DNA from 2 places in the Acidovorax sp. LjRoot66 genome. Region 1 is predicted to be linked to the other one. Evidence: riboswitches for the same ligand, from Rfam matches in the RefSeq annotation. Region 1 holds a riboswitch; the other holds the start of a gene.
The links. Region 1 has a riboswitch for thiamine pyrophosphate ahead of ACSQ3Y_RS21360 (purine-cytosine permease family protein). Riboswitches for the same ligand answer to the same signal wherever they lie in the genome.

Region 1 (7,598 bases):
TGGCCACCTTCCAGTCCATCTTCCCGGGCTGCTATTCGGGCCGCATGCCGCACATCCACTTCGAGGTGTACCGCAACCTCGCCAGCGCCACGCGCGGCTCCAATTCCATCCGCACCTCGCAGCTGGCCTTCCCCACCGCCGTGTGCCAGCAGGTCTACACCGCCGATGGCTACAGCGCCAGCGTGCGCAACCTCTCGCAGATCACGTTTGCCACCGACAACGTGTTCAGCGACGGCGTCTCGCTGCAGACCGCCACCGTGACGGGTGACAACGCCAGCGGCTACGTGGCCAAACTGCGCGTCGGCGTGAGCGGCTGAGACTGCGCAGCCGCCATTTCTTTCTCTCTTCCCTCCCTTGGGTGCTGCCGGCCTGCCGGCGCACCCTTTTTTCATGCCCAGCGGGAACGCCCCACAACCGACTGCGCACTACAGCCAGGCCGCCCATCGGCCTACAGCCGCCCCGCCCATGTGCGCCCAGACTGTGCGCACGACACCGGGAGACTTCCATGAGCGCGATTCCACCAAAGGACACCTACCAACTGGTCTTCGACTGCCTCACCGAGCAGGACTCGACGACGGCAGAGCGCACGGCGCGCCTGCTCGCCCAGGTCATCGACCACCTGGAGCAGCGCCGGGAGCTGGACCGCCAGGAAATCGAGGACATGGTCCGCAAGCTCGGCTGACCTGCCACGCTTCGTGCGGGCGGGTATCCATGCGCAGCCAATGCCTTTGGCGCAGCAGGGCCAAAGACCGGTTCAGTAGCATGTCCGCTCACCTGTACAAGGACCTGGATCTACCCATGAATGCTTCGCTTCGCACCACCTCGGCCGTCATCGCCCTGGCCATCGCCGCTCTGACCGTTCCCACGCTCGCGCAGGCCAAGCGCATGGGTGGCGGCAGCAAGCCCGCTGCGGCCCGTCCAGCACCTGCCACGGCGGCCCCGGCCGCCACCGCCGCGCCCAAGGCGCCGGCGACTCCCGCCACTCCAGCAGCTGCGGCACCGGCTGCAGCAGCTCCGGCGGCTGCAGCCCCTGCTGCGGCAGCGGCACCCGCAGCGCGCCCCGGCATCGGATCCACCCTGGGCGCTGCCGCCGTAGGCGGCGTGGCCGGCGCCATGATCGGCAATGCCATGGCCAGCCCCAGCGCAGACAAGGATGCCAAGGCCAAGGAAGCCAAGGTGAAAGAAGCCGAAGCCGCCGAAAAGGAAGCCAAGGAACTGCAGCGCAAGGCCGATGAAGCCAAGGCCAAGGCCGAGGCGGCTCGCACGGCCGCCAAGTAACAGCAAGCAGCGCTACTCCAGCGCCCTCAGGGCGCCCAGCGCAAAGACGGAATTGGGAACCCCTTCCCGGGGCAGCTGTGGCCGGGGCTTCATGCGCTTGGCAGGGCTGCTCTTTTCTGCGGCCACCGGCATGCGCTCGATGGGTGCCTGCTGGCTCACCAGTTCGGCCACGGACACCGATGCGAGGTACTCCATCACCGAATGGTTGAAAGCCGCCCAGAGCTCCGCCGTCATGGCGCCTTGCGAAGAACTCATCGCATCGACCGGTCGGTTGGAACCACCCGGTTTGCCGACCTCTGAAGCCAGCACGATGTCGGCCACCGAAATGTCGCGCGCCCCGCGGGCCAGCGTGTAGCCGCCGCCCGGGCCCCGGGTGCTGATCACCAGCCCCGCCTGGCGCAGGCCGCTGAACAGGACCTCCAGGTAGGACACGGAAATCTCGTACCGCTCGCTCAGGGCAGACAGTGCCACCGGGCTGCCCACGGAGCGGGACGCCAGGTCCACGATGGCGACAACGGCAAACTTGCTACGGGTGGTCAGGCGCATGGCTTGCTCCGGAAATGGGGGGCGCTGTGGTGGGCATGCACCCCGGTGTTCTTGTTCATGGGGGTCAGGTGGGCAATGGCACCAGGGCCCGCAAACCCGCAAGGGTCGGACAGCCGCTTGGGCAGAAGAAAAGCAGGCACGGTGGCGATTTCCATGGTGAATGTCGGGGGCCGGTCGCTGGCGCCACGGGGCGGCGGCGCAGGGAATACCGGTGGGCGCTTCGGTGCAGAGGGGGATGCGGCAACAGCCAGGTGCGCGTGGCGCAAGGCTGCCGGGAGGCAGCCTCCCAGGAGAAACACCGCTTCAGCAGCGAAGGGGGAGCCGGCCGTGGGCCGGACGCTCAGGCGAGGATGCCCAGAGCTTTTGGCGGTTTGTGCGGTGGCGCAATGGCCGCAGAAGGCGTTCGCACCGGGGTCAGCGCAATCAGGCCCCTGTCAGCAACCGTGCCGGTATCGGGCAGGGGCTGGGGCTGCAGCAGATCAGGAAAGTCCTGCCGGTCATCGAGCAGGGCATGGTCGTCCGCATCGGAATTGGCACCGGGCGCCTCCTGCCCTGGTGCAGACTGGCTCAGCGCCGCCACGTCCTGCGGATCGAACGACGTATAGGGCTTGCTGGAACCGACGACGGAAATCCCCACGCACAGCAAAAAGTGCAGGAGAAAGACGGCGACAAGGCTCCGGAACATGGTGGCCAATTATAGGCAGCATGGCGGGCCTCCCGGGCCCGCCACTGACCTAGGGAATGACCTCGATCAAGGAAGGACTTCAAACACCAGGTATTGGTTGCGGTCGGTCTGTGAGTCTGCCGTGGGAAAGTTGTCGTCCGCCACCACCACCAGCGAATCGCGCCCGTTGGCCAGCTTGGGGCCGAAGGTGATGCCTTCCAGATTGGCGATGCCGCCCAGCGGGCCCTTGAGCGTTTCGAAGTCGAGCACCAGGCGCTTGGTAACGGGAGTGTAGGCGGCACCGGCCAGTGCGGGCGTGGTCAGCACGTTCGAGGCGTTGGCGGTGTTGATTTCATACAGGCGGATCTGGTTGCCCACCACGCCCACGGAGAAGCTGCGCTCCAGCACCAGGAAGCGCGTGCCGCTCAGAGCCAGGATTTCCGTGGCACCGCTGACCGTGAACTGGTCCGCTGGCACCGGCACGGCCTGCACCTTGTCGACGGGATAGGCGTACTGCGCCACGGCCGCACCGGTGGCACGGTCGAACATCGTGATGCGCGACACGCTGCCGGCCGTGGTGGTCGATGCCGGGCCATCCTGCAGCAGCGCACCTTCCATCAGCACGGCAGCCCGGCTGTTGTCGGGCGTGAACGCAATGCCTTCAAAAGCGAGGTTGCCACGCGGACCGGTGTTGTCGGCCGACATACGGAACATCGCAGGGATCTGGTACTCGCGCACATGCGTGCCGTCGGGGCGCACCTCGCGGATGAACGGGTCGATGATGCGCGCGGCGCTCGTGCCCGAGGCCAGCGTGCGGTCGCCCTCGCTGACCCAGACATGGTTGCCCGTGGCGCGATCGACGCGCACCGATTCAGGGTCGGCCACGAGCGGATCGGGCACCTTGGGGTACACCGCGCCATTGGGCTGCTTCATGCTGAAGGTCGAGAGGAACTGCACGCCGCTGAAGCTGCTGGCGTCGTAGTTCAGGCGCACGGTGTACATGCGCGGCGCATTCGCCGAATCGGTCGTCGTGCGGTCGTCCGACAGCAGCACGAACTGGTTGCTCTTCTCGTCATAGTCGATGCCCGAGATGCCGCCGACGACGGTGCCCTGGTACTCCATGCGGCGCGGCAGGATCTGCTGGCCGATGAGGCGCAGGGAGCCGACGCTGCGCTCGCCGTTGTTGTCATCGCTGCCGCCACAGGCGGCGAGCAGTGCGGTGGCGGCGCACACGGCGCCCATGGTCCTGATGCTGCGAAGAACTGTCATTGTGGTTTTCTCCCCGTGAGTGAAGCGGGCGAGTCTAGGGAGGGGATGTGACAGAACGGAGACCTTCCAATGTCATGCAACTGGCCCACCCTCGCCGTTTGCAAGGGGTCACCAATGGTAAATTTGCTTCATCAACCCGAGGACCCCAGTGCCGTTACTGAAACTTTCTTGCGCCAATTGCTCGGCACCACTTGAGATTGGAGAGAATCTGAAGCGCTTTGCATGCAGCTACTGCGGTACCGAGCAGATCGTGGAGCGTTCTGGCGGCATCGTCTGGCTGAGGAAGGTGGAGACAGCCATCCGGGCGGTGCAGAAGGGCACGGACCGCACAGCGGCAGAACTGGCACTGGTGCGCCTGGACCGGGAACTTGCCGATGCCCAAGAGAGCAAGGCAGCGTTGATCCACTCAGCGGACGAGAAGCCGGGGAAAGCCCGCGCCTATCGCGCCGTGGTTTTTTTGCTCTCCCTTGTGGCTGGCATCTTCCTGTTTCCCATCTTCCTTGTCATCGCGTTCGGCGAAAAGCTCCACGGTGGCCATTATTTCTTCTGGGCGCTTGCAGCCATAGCCGGTCCTATAGCGGTCTATCAGTCGATCAAGATCCCTCCGCCAGACGATATCGAACGGGATTTAATAGACATCAATGCCCGCATCGATCAGATTGAAAAAGACATTGCCCAGAATCGCATCATTCTGAATGCCCCGCCCACATAACAGCGTCCCGGATGCATTCCGCCGTCCTTGTTGGACTGCTTACCCCTCGCGGCCCGCATCGTGCGGGCCGTTTTACTTCCGGGTGGAGTCCGGCGATAGAATCGATATTCGCTAGGGGTGTCGGCCTGCGCAAGCAGCTCCGACTGAGAGAGTCCCTTTGAACCTGATTGAGATCATCCTCGCGCAGGGAAGCAGTTTGCATACGCCACACCTGGCGCCCTGCCCTCATGCCCATGTGAGAGGCCTGCGCGTTGGGGGCCAGCCGATACGCTGCTGACCCTGCTCTGTCGTTTTTTGAACGGAGAGCCCAACCGCCATGTCAGCCCACGTTTCCACATCCGCCGCACCCGCCAACGAGGCTCTGGCGCCGGTTTCACCCGAGCGCCGCGTCTTCCAGTGGCATGACCATGCCTCGCTCTGGTTCAGCCTGGGCGTGGGCCTGTTGGTCATGCAGGTCGGTGCCTACCTCATGCCCGCGCTGGGCACCAAGGAGGCGCTGATCGCCATCGTGGCCGGCTCCATCTTGGGAGCGGGCCTGCTGGGCTGGGTGGCCAAGCTGGGCTGCGACAGCGGGCTGGCGAGCGCGGGGTTGATGCATGCGGTGTATGGCCGCACCTTTGCCAGCCTGCCCATCATCCTGAACATCGTGCAGCTGGTGGGCTGGGGCACGTTCGAGCTGGTGGTGATGAGTGAAGCCACAGTGGCCATCGGTAGGCAGTCGGGCAGCATGGCGGGCACACAGTGGCCGGTGCTGGCCACGCTGCTGTGGGGCGGCGTGGTGATGCTGCTGATCAGCGCGTCGATGGTGCAGTTGGTGCGCAAGGTGATTGCGCGCGTGGCGCTGCCGCTGGTGGTGCTGTCGCTGCTGTGGCTGAGCTGGCAGTTTCTGTCCCTGGCCAACGCCCAGGACTTCGATCAACTGTGGAACCGGCCTGGCGCCGGTGGCATGGGCGTGCTGCCCGCGCTGGACCTGGTGATCGCCATGCCCATCTCTTGGCTGCCGCTGGTGGCCGACTATGCGCGCCATGGCAAAAACGGTGGATCGGCGCTGCGCGGCACCTGGCTGGGGTACGCGCTGGCCAATATGTGGTGCTACACGCTGGGTGTGCTGGTGGCGCTGACCCTGCCGAGCAAGGACCTGGTGCAGGCCCTGCTTCTGGCCCAGGGCGGGCTGATCGCGCTGTCGCTGATCCTGATCGACGAGGTGGACAACGCTTATGGCGATGCCTACTCGGGTGCCGTGTCGGCCCACAGCCTGCTGCCGCGCTGGGGCGTGCGCCGCTGGGGCATGGCCATGGCGGCCGGCTGCACTGCATTGGCCCTGGTGCTGCCCATGCACAGCCTGGAGCCCTTCTTGCTGCTGCTCAGCTCGGTGTTCGTGCCGCTGTTCGGCGTGATCCTCGGCCGCCTGGCCTTTGGCACCAACGCCTCGGCGCTGCTGCAGCACGCACCCCGGATCAACTGGCTGCCCGTGGCCATCTGGCTCGTGGGCATCGCGGTATACCACCTGGCGCCACTGGTGCTGCCGGGCGCGGGCTCTGCCCTGCCCGCGCTGGTGTTCAGCTTCGGCCTGGCCTGGGCAACACGGCCCAAAGCCTGATCAGAACACCCGCTGCGCCACGGGCGCATAGCCATGGTTCAGCGGACCATGGCCGCCACCGGTGACCACATTCGCACCGGCGGCAATCGCACCCAGGATGTAGGCGCGGGCGCCTTCCACCGCCTGCTGCAGCGGAAGGCCCAGGGCCAAGTGCGCGGCGATGGCGGACGACAGCGTACAGCCCGTGCCATGGCCGTTGTGCGTGGCGATGCGCGCCGACTGCAGGCGGTGGCCGGGCTGGCCCGGGGCGGTTGCCAGCATGTCCACCACCCAGTCGCCGGGCAGGTGCCCACCCTTGAGCAGTGCAGCGCGCGCGCCCAGGCCCAGCAGATCCTGCGCAGCCTGTTCCAGGTCATCCAGGCCCGCCAGGGTGCGGCCCAGCAGCCAACCGGCCTCGTCGAGGTTGGGGGTGATCACCTCGGCCAGCGGGAACAGCTCGCGCACCAGAACGCCCACGGTCTCCTGCGCGATCAGGCGGTCGCCGCTGGTGGCGACCATCACCGGGTCCAGCACCACATGGGGCAGTTGGTATTCACGGATGGCGTTGGCCACCACACGCACCACCTCGGGCGAGTGCAGCATGCCGATCTTCACGGCGTCCACACCGATGTCCTGCACCACCGCGTCGATCTGGGCCTTGAGCATCTCGGGCGGAATGCCGTGGATGCCGGTCACGCCCCGGGTGTTCTGCGCGGTGATGGCAGTGATGGCGGTCATGCCGTAGCAGCCCAGCGCGGCAAAGGTCTTGAGGTCGGCCTGGATGCCTGCGCCGCCCCCGCTGTCGGAGCCGGCAATCGAGAGCACGCGTGCATAGCGCGGGGCCGTGGAGGGCCCAGCGGGCGCGTTGAGTGGGGCAGAAGTCATAGGGGGAAAATTATCGCGCATGACCTGGGTCAGCACCGGCCCGGAGGGTTGTGCTGTAATTGCGGCTTACGGACGAAACAGGGGTGTCCCGCCCATGCGGCGCGCGACTGAGAAATACCCTGGGGCCCGCGTACACGCGGCCCCGCTACCCGATCCAGGTCATGCTGGCGTGGGGAGTTTCCACAGTGACGGAAAGCCATCCCGTTTTGTCCACCTGTTGCACAGCTGGACGCATGAACCTCCCTTCCTCCTCGTCGTTTGCCATTCTGGGCGCAGGCCTCATGGGCCGGCTGCTGGCCGTCGAACTGGCCCGCCAGGGCCACGCCGTGGACATCTACGACGCCGCAGGCCCGGCAGCCGAGCAGTCGGCCGCCACGGTGGCCGCAGCCATGCTGGCGCCGCTGGCCGAGTCGGCGGTGACCGAGCCCGGCGTGGTGCGCATGGGCCAGCACGGGCTGGTGCGCTGGCCGCAGTTGCTGGCAGGGCTGGAGAAACCCGTCTTCTTTCAGCAGCAGGGCACGCTGATCGTCTGGCACCGCCAGGACGCGGGCGAGGCCCAGCGGCTTACGCTTCAGTTGCAGGCCAACCACCGGGCCGTTCCCGAACTCCCCGCACTGCAGGTGCTTGATGGCACGGGCCTGGCCACCGTGGAGCCGGCCCTGGCT
Region 2 (7,598 bases), 3.1 Mb from region 1:
GCCGCCGCTGCGCTGGGGTGACTTCGAAGACATCCGCGTGGGGACCTTCGACGAGATCCGTGCCGGCTTTGCACAGGCTTCGGGTATGCCTGTGCAGCTCTTCGCGGTGCCACGATGACTGCCGCTACATTGCCCGCCGATGGGCTGCCCGAGGCCGTGGCGCAGCTGCTGTCGCGCGTGGTGCTGCGCGACACATCGGCCTTCCAGCGCCTGTACCAGTTGGTGGCCAGCCGGCTGCTGGCGGTGGCCGTGCGTGTGGTGCAGGACCGCGCCCTGGCCGAAGACGTGCTGCAGGAGGTCTTCGTGCACCTGTGGAACCGGCCGCAGACCGGTGCGCCGGGGCAGGCGCTGAGCCTGTCGTGGCTGTGCGTGGTCACACGCAACCGCGCCATCGACGCACTGCGCAAGCGCCGCCCCGAAACGCCGCTGCACTGGCGCGATGCCGATGGCGAGGAACAGGTGCACGATGCCGCAGCCGAAGGCGGCTCGCCGCTGGAGCTGCTGCTGGCCGAGGAAGACGGCTCGCGCCTGGGGCGCTGCATGGGCCAGATCGACAGCGAACCGCGCAGCGCGCTGCTGCTGGTCTACTACGAAGGGCTCACCCATGCCGAGCTGGCCCAGCGCCTGGCCCGCCCCCTGGGCACGGTCAAGGCCTGGATGCGCCGCAGCCTGGCGCGCCTGCGCGACTGCATGGAGTCCTGCGCATGACATGGCACCAGAACCCCCGGCTCGTGGACCTGCTGGCAGGCGAGTACGCCCTGGGCACGCTGCAGGGGGGCGCCCGCCGCCGCTTCAAGAAGCTGCTCGCGCGGCGGCCCGATCTGGCCGAAGCCGTGGCGCGCTGGAACGAGTGCATGGCGCCCGCGCTGCTGGCCCTGCCACCCCAGGCGCCGGCACCCGCTACCTGGCGTGCCATCGAGCAGCGCCTGGGGTTCCGGGGCCCTGCGGTGCCGGTACCGTGGTGGAGGCGGTTGCTGCAACCAGCCCCTGCGGGCGCGTTGGCACTGGGTCTGATGGTGGGGGTGTTGCTGCCGTCGTTCTGGCAGGCCCAGTATGGTGGGCCGGATGCACCGGCCTCCACCCAATTGCCCGAAAGCTATGTGGGGGTGCTGGGCCTGACCGACGGGCGCCCAGGGCTCATCGTCTCCAGCCTGCGGCAGGGCCGCACGGTGGACATCAAGCGCGTGGCCGCAGTGCCGGTGCCTGCCGGCCAGGTGCTGTACCTGTGGTCGCTGGATGCGGCGGGCAAGGCCAGCCCCGTGGCGCCGCTGCCGCAAGGGGCCTTCGTGCACCTGCAACTGGGCGCCTCGTCTGAAACCGTGTTTGCCAAGGCGGTGGAGCTGGCGGTGAGCGTGGAGCCAGAGGGCAGCAGCCCCGCAATACCCTCCAGTGCCTATGTGTATCGGGGCCTTTGCGGGAAACTGTGGCGGGTGCCGTAAGGCCTTGCCATGGTCTTGCGGCGAGCAGGGACGGGCCCGCCCTTTTACAATGCGAGAATGCTCCAGCAACGCACCCTCAAGACCTTGACCCGCGCCGTCGGCGTGGGGCTGCACAGTGGCCAGAGGGTCGAGCTGACCCTGCGGCCTGCGCAGCCCGACACCGGCATCGTGTTCCGCCGGGTCGATCTGCCCCAGCCCGTGGACATCCCGATCCGGGCCGACGCGGTGACGGACACGCGCTTGGCCTCCACCATCGGGGTCGGCAGTGCCAAGGTGCATACCGTGGAGCATCTCATGTCGGCGTGCGCCGGCCTGGGGCTCGATAACCTGTACGTGGACATCACGGCTGAAGAGGTGCCCATCCTCGACGGGTCGTCGTCCTCCTTCGTGTTCCTGCTGCAAAGCGCGGGGATCGAGCTACAGAAAGCCCCCAAGCGCTTCATCCGCGTCAAGCGCCCGGTGGAGGTGCGCGAGGGCACTGGTGCCCAGGCCAAGTGGGCGCGCCTCGTGCCCTACCATGGCTACAAGCTGAGCTTCGAGATCGATTTCGACCACCCTGCGGTGGACTCCACCGGCCAGCGCGTCGAGTTCGACCTGGGCGAGGGCAACTACAGCCGCGACATCGCGCGGGCGCGCACCTTCGGGTTCACGCGCGACGTGGAGATGATGCGCTCCAACGGCCTGGCCCTGGGCGGCGGGCTGGACAACGCCATCGTGATGGACGACTACAAGGTGCTCAACAGCGACGGGCTGCGCTACGACGACGAGTTCGTCAAGCACAAGATCCTCGACGCCATGGGCGACCTGTACATCATCGGCAAGCCTCTGCTGGCGGCCTACAGCGCCTTCCGCTCGGGCCATGCGATGAACAACCTGCTGCTGCGCGAACTGCTGTCCCAGCCCGATGCCTGGGAAGAGGTTACCTTCGAGGATGAGCGCCAGGCACCGCGCGGCTTTGCGCAGCCGGCGCGCGCCTGGTAAGCACCCGCCATGGTGCTCTTTCGCTGGGCCGTCATGGCGCTGCTGCTGGCAGCCGCCGTATCGTTCGCGTTCTACGCGGGCACCGGTCAGCCCCATTACAAGCGCTGGGGCCTGGTGGTGCTCAAGTGGACCGTCATCGCAGCTGTGTTCTTCTTCGCCGTGGCGATCATCGGGCGCATCTGATACGGATTTGCCTTCAACCGTCTAACGTCGTTGGTTCGCCTTGCCGTGCTACAGCACTGTCTGCGGCTCCCGCCTAGTCATACGATCGAATGCAAATCCGTAGAAACAACGCAGGCCGGTATCGATATACTGGCACCTGCTCCGGGGTGTGCGAAAGCGCTGAGATGCATGGGGCCTGACCAACAATCAGGCTGCCTGCGAACCCGACGAACTTGATCCGGTTCATACCGGCGGAAGAAGAGCCGACCTCTATGCCCGTGCGCGCCCCTGCTGGCCCGCAGGGTGGGCTGTACATGCGCCATGGCGCGTGTGCGGGGCGCAGGTCCATTCCGGAGCAATTCCCTTTGCCACCGGAACTGGAGACCCGCCCCATGAATGCACCCGATCCCCTCGCCCGTGAAAAATTCGCCGAGCTGCTGGCCGCCACGCGCGAGCCGTTCCCGGCCTCGCGCAAGGCCTACCTGCCAGGCCACCTGCACACCGAGCTGCGCGTGCCCGTGCGCGACATCGCACTGACCAACGGCGAGCAGGTCAGCGTCTACGACACCTCGGGCCCCTACACCGATCCCGACGCCGTGATCGACGTGCGCCGCGGCCTGGCCAGTGTGCGCGGCGGCTGGATCACCGGCCGTGGCGACGTGGAGCACTACGAGGGCCGCGCGCCTCTGGCGCTGGACGACGGCCAGAAGAGCGAGGACGCCGTGCGCCTGGCCCAGCTGCGCGCCGAAGCGGCCGCGCTGCAGCGCAAGCCCCTGCGCGCGCGCAGCGGTGCCAACGTGACGCAGATGCACTACGCGCGCCAAGGCATCGTCACGCCCGAGATGGAGTACGTGGCCATCCGCGAGAACGGCAAGCGCGAGTGGATGGCGCAGTACCTGGCCGATGCCGGGCGCGAGCAGCGCCTGGCGGGCAACCCCATGGGCGCGAGCATCCCGCGCACCATCACGCCCGAGTTCGTGCGCGACGAAGTGGCGCGCGGGCGCGCCATCATCCCTGCCAACGTCAACCACCCCGAGGTGGAGCCCATGGCCATCGGGCGCAATTTCCTGGTCAAGATCAACGCCAACATCGGCAACTCGGCCGTCACCTCCAGCATCGAGGAGGAGGTCGAAAAGCTCGTCTGGGCCATCCGCTGGGGGGCCGACAACGTGATGGACCTGTCCACCGGCAAGAACATCCACACCACGCGCGACTGGATCGTGCGCAACAGCCCGGTGCCCATCGGCACCGTACCCATCTACCAGGCACTCGAGAAGGTCGGCGGCGTGGCCGAAGACCTGACCTGGGCGATCTTCCGCGACACGCTGATCGAACAGGCCGAGCAGGGCGTGGATTACTTCACCATCCATGCCGGCGTGCGCCTGGCCTACATCCACCTCACGGCGGCGCGGCGCACGGGCATCGTCTCGCGCGGCGGCTCCATCATGGCCAAGTGGTGCATGGCGCACCACCGCGAGAGCTTCCTGTACGAGCATTTCGAGGACATCTGCGACATCATGAAGGCCTACGACGTGTCCTTCAGCCTGGGCGACGGTCTGCGCCCCGGCTGTGCATCGGACGCCAACGATGAGGCGCAGTTTGCCGAGCTGCACACCCTGGGCGAGTTGACCCAGGTGGCCTGGAAGCACGACGTGCAGACCATGATCGAAGGCCCGGGCCACGTGCCCATGCACATGATCCAGGCCAACATGACCGAGCAGCTCAAGACTTGCCATGAGGCACCGTTCTACACCCTGGGCCCGCTGACCATCGACATCGCCCCCGGCTATGACCACATCGCCTCGGCCATCGGCGCCGCCATGATCGGCTGGATGGGCACGGCCATGCTGTGCTACGTGACACCCAAGGAGCACCTGGGCCTGCCTGACCGCGACGACGTCAAGCAGGGCATCATTGCCTACAAGATCGCGGCGCATGCGGCCGACGTGGCCAAGGGGCACCCGGGATCGCGCGCGCGCGACGATGCCCTGAGCCAGGCGCGCTTCGATTTTCGCTGGCAGGACCAGTTCAACCTGGGCCTGGATCCCGAGACTGCCAAGGAATACCACGACGAAACCCTGCCCAAGGACAGTGCCAAGGTGGCGCACTTCTGCTCCATGTGCGGGCCCAAGTTCTGCTCGATGAAGATCACGCAGGAAGTGCGCGAATTCGCGGCGCAGAAGGGCCTGGCAGAGAGCGAAGCGCTCTCAAATGGCATGGAAGCCAAGGCCGTGGAATTCCAGCGCGGCGGTGGCGAGTTGTATGTGCCCATCCACCCGGTGAAATAAGCGTGGCTACTGCCCCCGCAGTTTGGCTGCTGGGGGCAGGGGGGCGGTACATACCCTCTGGGGTGGAGCGTGCGGGGCGCATACAGTCGCGCCCACACACGCTCCGTAGGGACAAGTCACCCTATGGCACCAAAGTTGCTATGCTTGAGTTGTCAAAAAATGTAAGGAAGAGCGATGAACCTGCTCAGCCGTCTTTCCATCCGCGCACGTCTTTATTTCGGCACGATTTTCTCCCTGGTTCTGCTCGTGGTCATAGGTGCCATGGGGTATCTGGCGCTGGAGCGCACCCGCAGCACCCTGGACCAGCTGTTCTCCCAGCGGGTGCAGACCCTGACCGATGTGGCCGAGCTGCGCACCACCCTGGGTGACCTGCGCCGGTCCGAAAAAGACATCATCATCAGCTTCAACAACTCCGTCGAGGTCGCAGCCCTGCGCGAGAGCTGGAAGAAATCGCTCACCGCGCTGAACAAGGGCATGGCCGAAGTGCGCCAGGTGCAGTCGGGCGATGCGGCCTTCGTCGAGTCCATCGACAAGTCCCTGGCCGAGGTCAAGGAATACGAGGCCGGCATCTCTCCCGTGTTCGAGCAGATCGAGCGCGCCCAGATCGACGGCGCCGTGGGCGGTGCCTATGCCGACCGCCTCAAGAAGCACATGGAGGCCACCGACAAGCTGCTGTCCGACCTCTCCGTGACGGCACGCACCAAGATGGACGAGGCGCGCGAGGGCGTGAACACGCTGACCACCACCATGTCCGGCCTGATCGGCATCGTGCTGGTGCTCGCACTGGCCGTGCTCATCCCGCTGACCTTCTTCAGCGTGCGCTCCATCACCCGCTCGATTGCCCAGGCCAGCGAGCTGGCAGAACGCATTGCCGGCGGTGACCTGTCGCAGGACGTGCAGGTCACCTCGCAGGACGAGGTGGGCCAACTCGTGGCCTCCATGGCACGCATGCAGGACGCCTTGCGGGGCCTGGTGCAGCAAGTGCAGGAGGCGGCCAGCAACATCTCCACGGCCAGTACCGAGATCGCCTCGGGCAACCACGACCTGAGCCACCGCACCGAGCAGACCGCAGCCAACCTCGAAGAGGCCGCTTCGTCGATGGAGCTGCTCACCAGCACCATTGGCCAGAGCGCCCAATCGTCACGCCAGGCCAGCGACTTCGCTTCGTCGGCCGCCGAGGTGGCCGGGCGCGGCGGTGTGGTGGTCTCCCAGGTGGTGACCACCATGGACCAGATCACCACCAGCTCGCGCAAGATCGCCGACATCACCGGTGTCATCGACGGCATTGCCTTCCAGACCAACATCCTGGCCCTCAATGCGGCGGTGGAAGCCGCCCGTGCCGGCGAGCAGGGCCGGGGCTTTGCCGTGGTGGCCAGCGAGGTGCGCAGCCTGGCCCAGCGCTCGGCAGCGGCTGCCAAGGAGATCAAGGGCCTGATCGGCTCCTCGGTGGAGCGTGTCGAAGACGGCTCGCGCCTGGTGAGCCAGGCGGGAGCGACCATGAACGAGATCGTGGGCAGCGTGCGCCGCGTCTCGGACATCATCAGCGAGATCACGGCATCGTCCGCCGAGCAGCGCGACAACGTGGGCCACATCAGCCAGTCGGTGAGCCAGCTGGACAACATGACGCAGCAGAACGCCGCGCTGGTGGAGCAGTCCACCGCAGCCTCGGAGTCGCTGCGCGAGCAGGCACTGCAGCTGACCCAGGCCGTGAGCCAGTTCAAGCTGCAGCCGGGAGCCAGGGCCGCCAGCCCGGGTGCGGGCGGCAGCATGCCGACCCCACGCCAGGGCATCCCTGCGCCGGCCCAGCGGCCTGCCGTTCCGGTGCGTGCGCCCAAGCAGGCATTGCAGATCCGCTGACGGTCTGCCGGCTGGTAGAGCCCCTGGCTACGCCCAGCAAAAAGCCCCTGTCGCCGGTTGGTGACGGGGGCTTTTTTCTTGGGGCGCTTGGCGCTTGCGTTGCGAGGGGCTGCTAATCCCGTGTGACGCGCAGCACTTCTTCGCGGCTGGTGATGCCCGCGGCAATCAGGCGCTCGCCGTCTTCGCGCATCAGCGCCATGCCGCCCGCGAGGGCCGCCGTGCGGATGTCCGCCTCGGAGGCCTGGTTGTGGATCTGCGCGCGGATGGCGTCGTTGGTCACCAGCAGCTCGAACAGGCCGGTGCGGCCCGTATAGCCGGTCTGGCCGCAGTGCTCGCAGCCGGCACCCTGGCAGTGGCTGCAGTACTTGCGCACCAGCCGCTGGGCCAGCACGCCGAGCAATGAGGACGACAGCAGAAAAGGCTCCACGCCCATGTCGGTCAGGCGCGTCACGGCGCTGGCCGCGTCGTTGGTGTGCAGCGTGGCCAGCACCAGGTGGCCCGTGAGCGAGGCCTGGATGGCGATCTGCGCGGTCTCGAAGTCGCGGATTTCACCGATCATGATGATGTCCGGGTCCTGGCGCAGGATGGCGCGCAGGGCCTTGGCGAAGGTCAGCTCGATCTTGCTGTTGACCTGGGTCTGGCCCACGCCGGGCAGTTCGTACTCGATGGGGTCTTCCACCGTCATGATGTTGTTGCGCGTGGCATCGAGCCGCCCCAGGCCCGCGTACAGCGTGGTGGTCTTGCCCGAGCCTGTGGGCCCGGTCACGAGGATGATGCCGTGCGGCTGGGCAATCAGGCCCTCGAAGCGGCGCAGCGTGTCGCCCTGCATGCCCACGGCTTCCAGGCTGAGCTTGCTCTCGCTCTTGTCCAA

Region 2: another riboswitch for thiamine pyrophosphate. It lies ahead of thiC (phosphomethylpyrimidine synthase ThiC); the one in region 1 lies ahead of ACSQ3Y_RS21360 (purine-cytosine permease family protein).

What each region holds. Positions count from the first base shown of each region.
Region 1 is NZ_CAXUQU020000001.1:4,539,013-4,546,610, forward strand. Features, by position in the region: gene ACSQ3Y_RS21320 (intradiol ring-cleavage dioxygenase) at 1-317, shown strand, start outside; gene ACSQ3Y_RS21325 (hypothetical protein) at 506-682, shown strand; gene ACSQ3Y_RS21330 (ABC transporter substrate-binding protein) at 799-1,278, shown strand; gene ACSQ3Y_RS21335 (Rrf2 family transcriptional regulator) at 1,291-1,824, opposite strand; gene ACSQ3Y_RS21340 (hypothetical protein) at 1,815-1,964, opposite strand; gene ACSQ3Y_RS21345 (hypothetical protein) at 2,165-2,509, opposite strand; gene ACSQ3Y_RS21350 (esterase-like activity of phytase family protein) at 2,576-3,757, opposite strand; gene ACSQ3Y_RS21355 (hypothetical protein) at 3,906-4,469, shown strand; TPP riboswitch at 4,573-4,676, shown strand; gene ACSQ3Y_RS21360 (purine-cytosine permease family protein) at 4,786-6,069, shown strand; gene thiD (bifunctional hydroxymethylpyrimidine kinase/phosphomethylpyrimidine kinase) at 6,070-6,933, opposite strand; gene ACSQ3Y_RS21370 (FAD-dependent oxidoreductase) at 7,167-7,598, shown strand, end outside.
Region 2 is NZ_CAXUQU020000001.1:1,391,351-1,398,948, forward strand. Features, by position in the region: gene ACSQ3Y_RS06440 (DUF4384 domain-containing protein) at 1-118, shown strand, start outside; gene ACSQ3Y_RS06445 (sigma-70 family RNA polymerase sigma factor) at 115-708, shown strand; gene ACSQ3Y_RS06450 (anti-sigma factor) at 705-1,439, shown strand; gene lpxC (UDP-3-O-acyl-N-acetylglucosamine deacetylase) at 1,497-2,420, shown strand; gene ACSQ3Y_RS06460 (hypothetical protein) at 2,430-2,603, shown strand; TPP riboswitch at 2,736-2,859, shown strand; gene thiC (phosphomethylpyrimidine synthase ThiC) at 2,975-4,870, shown strand; gene ACSQ3Y_RS06470 (methyl-accepting chemotaxis protein) at 5,045-6,727, shown strand; gene ACSQ3Y_RS06475 (GspE/PulE family protein) at 6,840-7,598, opposite strand, start outside.